DNA from 2 places in the Phytobacter palmae genome. Region 2 is predicted to be linked to the other one. Evidence: predicted binding sites of a transcription regulator. Region 2 holds the regulator's gene; the other holds the start of a gene.
The links. Region 2 encodes LexA, which represses DNA repair genes until DNA is damaged. Its sites were predicted from a motif close to TNCTGTATGTACATACAGNA; they were not measured.

Region 1 (2,204 bases), on a different contig from region 2:
TGTTCGAGCGCTTTTGCAATCAGCGCTTTTCCCTGTTGCTCTATCCCGGCCTCGTTCAGTTGTTGTTCGATAACGGCACGCTCTTTGTCATCAATGTGGCCATCGCTTTTCGCGGCAAACACGAGAGCCAGAATCAGACGTTCCGTGCGTTCATCAATTGATGAATTCTGCTGGCCAAACTGCGTTTCCCCCTGGTGGGCTGCGCGCACTTTGTCTTTGTACTTATTCCAAAGGACAGTGCCCGCCACGGCACCGCCACCGACAAGCAGCGCACTGGTACCGTATTTGGTCAGTAATTTACGTGAAGATTTATTGGCTACCAGCAAACCGGCAAGCCCTCCTAGGGCACCGGGCACGAGTAATTTGCCGAGATCCTGCCCACCGGAAGATGACGATGACTGGCCTTGTTGGCCAAGCAGAGACTGTAATTGGTTTAACCAGTTTGCCATGATTCCCCTCACTTAATCGTTTCGTAAACGAGAAGCCTAAGCGAGGGGATGTCAGGAAATGTCTAAAACAGCAAAAGATGAGAAAAGGTCGTAGAGTTAACGAGGCTGATACTCCGCTTTGCCTGCTTTACAATCGATTTTGACGAGATAATGAATGTCTGTACTCTTACCACGAACCGTTAAGGGAACGTCCCATTGATCGTTCTTACCCCGGATATCTTTCGGTGTAACCCAGGCGACAGGATCCGCTTGCCCCAGTTTTTTTTGATCGTCAGCCCAGCGTACTATGCGGTTTTGCAGATAATCGCGTTTGACGCTCGCAGCAATTCCCTCAGCGTTCATACCTTCGCAAGAGGGAAATTTAACCGATTTGTCAGTGGCGGCCGACGCGGTTACGCTGCCCACCAGTAATATCGTACCCAGCAACACTCCTGCTATTTTCATGCTTTTCTCCTGTGCATAGAGCCTAATCAAAGCATGGTACAAATTACAGGCAGCGCAAGCCGGGATCAGGCAGCCGAGCGTTTCGCTTTTGGCTTCATATCAACCGTCTCTGATGCCCCAATGTCTGCGTCACCCTGAGTCGCTTCTGGTGCGCTCTCCTGGGTATCCGCACCGGGTAACTTACCGGATTTGAGGATATGGCTGAGTACATCTTTTTGTTCAGCCAGCCAGAGCGCCATTTGATCGCGCTGGTCTTCTTCAAGCGTCACTGGCGCTTCGCCCAGCCAGCCTTCAAGTACCTCGGCCAGGTCGAGCATTTTATCGTAAGCGTCAGCTTCCTTTTTGCTGGCAAAAGACATTTTTTCCTCACCTTCGCGAATCACAACATACTTGACTTCAACCGCCATGATGCAGCCCCTTTTAACTGTATTTATATACAGTATATTACTGCGCCACTCATCAGATCGCAAGTCGTAAAAGACAGACGCAAACGTTTTCCTATATACTGCCGCCAGATTTTTTATAAAGGTCGACTTGCTATGACTCTATTAGGAACGGCGCTGCGTCCGGCAGCTACTCGCGTAATGTTATTGGGTTCGGGGGAATTAGGCAAAGAAGTGGCTATTGAATGCCAGCGTCTTGGCATTGAAGTTATTGCCGTAGACCGTTATGCCGATGCGCCCGCCATGCATGTGGCCCACCGCTCGCATGTTATCAATATGCTCGATGGTGAAGCCTTAAAAGCACTGGTTGCACTGGAAAAGCCCGATTTTATCGTGCCGGAAATTGAAGCGATCGCCACCGACACACTACTGGAACTGGAAGCCCTGGGTCAGCATGTTGTCCCCTGCGCGCGAGCAACCAGACTGACCATGAACCGTGAAGGAATTCGTCGTCTCGCCGCAGAAGAGCTTGCCCTTCCAACTTCAAGCTACCGCTTCGCCGATAGCGAAGACGCGTTCCGTCAGGCTGTTGATGAGATTGGTCTGCCCTGCATCGTTAAACCTGTCATGAGTTCTTCCGGTAAGGGCCAGAGTTTCATTCGCAGCGCCGATCAACTGGCGAAAGCCTGGGCATATGCGCAACAGGGCGGTCGTGCGGGTGCCGGCCGTGTTATTGTCGAAGGCGTGGTGAATTTTGATTTCGAAATCACCCTGCTCACCATCAGCGCTGCAGATGGCGTACATTTCTGCTCTCCGGTAGGTCATCGCCAGGAAGACGGAGATTATCGTGAATCCTGGCAACCGCAATATATGACCGAGCTGGCGCTGGAGCGCGCGCAGGATGTGGCGCGTAAAGTGGTGCTTGCCC
Region 2 (2,204 bases):
ATCAACCGACGCACACTTCTGCGATGTTTATCTGTGACCGTTGTGGCGTGGTAAAAGAAGAACAGGCGGAGGGCGTGGAAGATATTATGCATGCGCTGGCGGCAAAACGCGGTTTTGCGCTACGCCATAATGTTATTGAAGCCCATGGATTATGCGCTGATTGCGCTGAGGTTGAAGCGTGCCGACATCCCGGCGAATGCCATCATGACCACACGATTCAGTTGAAAAAAAAATCGCGCTAGTCGCGATTTTCTCTTTTAAGCAGATAAGCCATTTGAGGGTGGTACATCCATGTACCGTTCGGGCAGGGTAGCCATGAGGGTCTACACATTGAGGGGGATGTGAAGGCTACCAGCGGTAATCATTCCGCGTTTCCCAGTCGACGACTTCTTTTTCTGCCTGATCTTTGGCATAGCCGTAACGTTCCTGGATTTTACCGACCAGTTGGTCACGTTTACCTTCGATGATAGTCATATCATCGTCGGTCAATTTACCCCACTGCTCTTTCGCTTTACCTTTGAACTGTTTCCAGTTGCCGCTGACTTCGTCTTTATTCATTGTCATCTCCTCATCGTTGGTCATGGACAGCGTTATTCCTTTCGTTACGCTCTAAATATCCTGAACGTGATAATTATTGTAGTTAAGGATAGCGGCCATGAATCTATATTCGGAATTTTTAACCACCAGAATGGAAATTAACGGAATAGATATGCAGAACAAAACTGAGTGGGATCAGGGGGATAAAGCAAAAGTTAAAGCTTTGTCAGGAAAAGAAAGCAACCGTGACAGCAGAATTGCCGCCACGGATCAGAAGGATATTACAGCCATTCACCGTTGCGGATAACGCCAACCGCCAGCCCTTCAATAGTGAAGTTCTGCTCACGCAGGTTAACCACAATGGGGGAAAACTCACTGTTTTCAGGCAATAGCTGTACAGTATTGCCCTGTTTTTTCAGGCGTTTGACCGTCACTTCATCGTCAATACGCGCCACAACAACCTGTCCGTTACGAACATCCTGAGTTTTATGAACAGCCAGCAGGTCGCCATCCATGATGCCGATATCTTTCATCGACATACCGCTTACACGAAGCAGAAAATCAGCGTTAGGTTTGAAGAGAGAGGGATCGACCTGATAGTGTCCTTCGATATGCTGTTGCGCCAGCAAAGGTTCGCCAGCAGCGACACGCCCGATAAGCGGTAAGCCAGCATCATCTTCTTCTTCAAGAAGCAGACGAATACCGCGAGACGCACCCGATACAATCTCAATAACGCCCTTACGCGCAAGCGCTTTCAAGTGTTCCTCTGCCGCGTTTGGGGAACGGAACCCCAACTGTTGCGCGATCTCCGCACGCGTCGGCGGCATACCTGTCTGGTTGATTCGATCGCGAATAAGATCGAACACCTCTTGCTGCCTGGCCGTTAAAGCTTTCATTCCGCCCCCTGGGTGTATATACAGTTATGCTGTGAGTATATACAGCTAAAGGTGATTTTGAAACCAAAATTAAGCAAAAAGCGTAGTCTTAACGTATTTCTGGAAGCGTTATCGAAAATAGCCCCACAGCAGAGAAACCCAGGTGAACAGTGCCAGAAGAATGGCCATTAGTACGGCTGCAGACCCCATGTCCTTCGCACGCCCTGAGAGTTCGTGAAATTCAGACCCAATACGGTCAACCACCGCTTCAATCGCACTATTGAGGATTTCCACAATCATCACCAGCACGACAGAACCAATCAACAGAACACGCGTGATAGCGTCAACGTCCACAAAAGCCGCAATGATGATAGCAATAATGACCGCAACACCTTCCTGACGAAAAGCAGCTTCGTTAATCCACGCTGCGCGCACCCCTTTCCATGAATAGCCTGCCGCTTTAATGATGCGGGTAATTCCAGTGGTATTGTTGGCCATGAAAAACAACCTTTTTATGTAATGAACGTCAATGTCTATGTAAGCTTATAGAGGTAGAAAAGAAATTCTGCGGACTTTCTGATATTCTTGCCGCGCAATGGCATTATTAACCAGAGGCTTTACATCGTTTATGTCCGGCTGGCCACGAATTTACTACAAATTACTTAATTTACCATTAAGCGTCCTGGTAAAAAGCAAGTCTATCCCGGCGGAACCCGCCCAGGAATTAGGACTCGATACGTCACGCCCTATTATGTACGTTTTGCCTTATAATTCGAAGGCAGACTTGCTAAC

Region 1: the regulator LexA is predicted to act here: its motif matches at 1,316-1,335, upstream of AAIG39_RS09575 (YebG family protein).

What each region holds. Positions count from the first base shown of each region.
Region 1 covers NZ_JBCIVJ010000006.1:86,957-89,160, forward strand. Annotated here, with positions in the region: gene AAIG39_RS09565 (tellurite resistance TerB family protein) at 1-449, opposite strand, end outside; gene yebF (protein YebF) at 546-893, opposite strand; gene AAIG39_RS09575 (YebG family protein) at 959-1,300, opposite strand; gene purT (formate-dependent phosphoribosylglycinamide formyltransferase) at 1,433-2,204, shown strand, end outside.
Region 2 covers NZ_JBCIVJ010000025.1:515-2,718, forward strand. Annotated here, with positions in the region: gene zur (zinc uptake transcriptional repressor Zur) at 1-242, shown strand, start outside; gene AAIG39_RS21890 (CsbD family protein) at 349-558, opposite strand; gene AAIG39_RS21895 (hypothetical protein) at 656-844, shown strand; gene lexA (transcriptional repressor LexA) at 819-1,433, opposite strand; gene AAIG39_RS21905 (diacylglycerol kinase) at 1,542-1,910, opposite strand; gene plsB (glycerol-3-phosphate 1-O-acyltransferase PlsB) at 2,041-2,204, shown strand, end outside.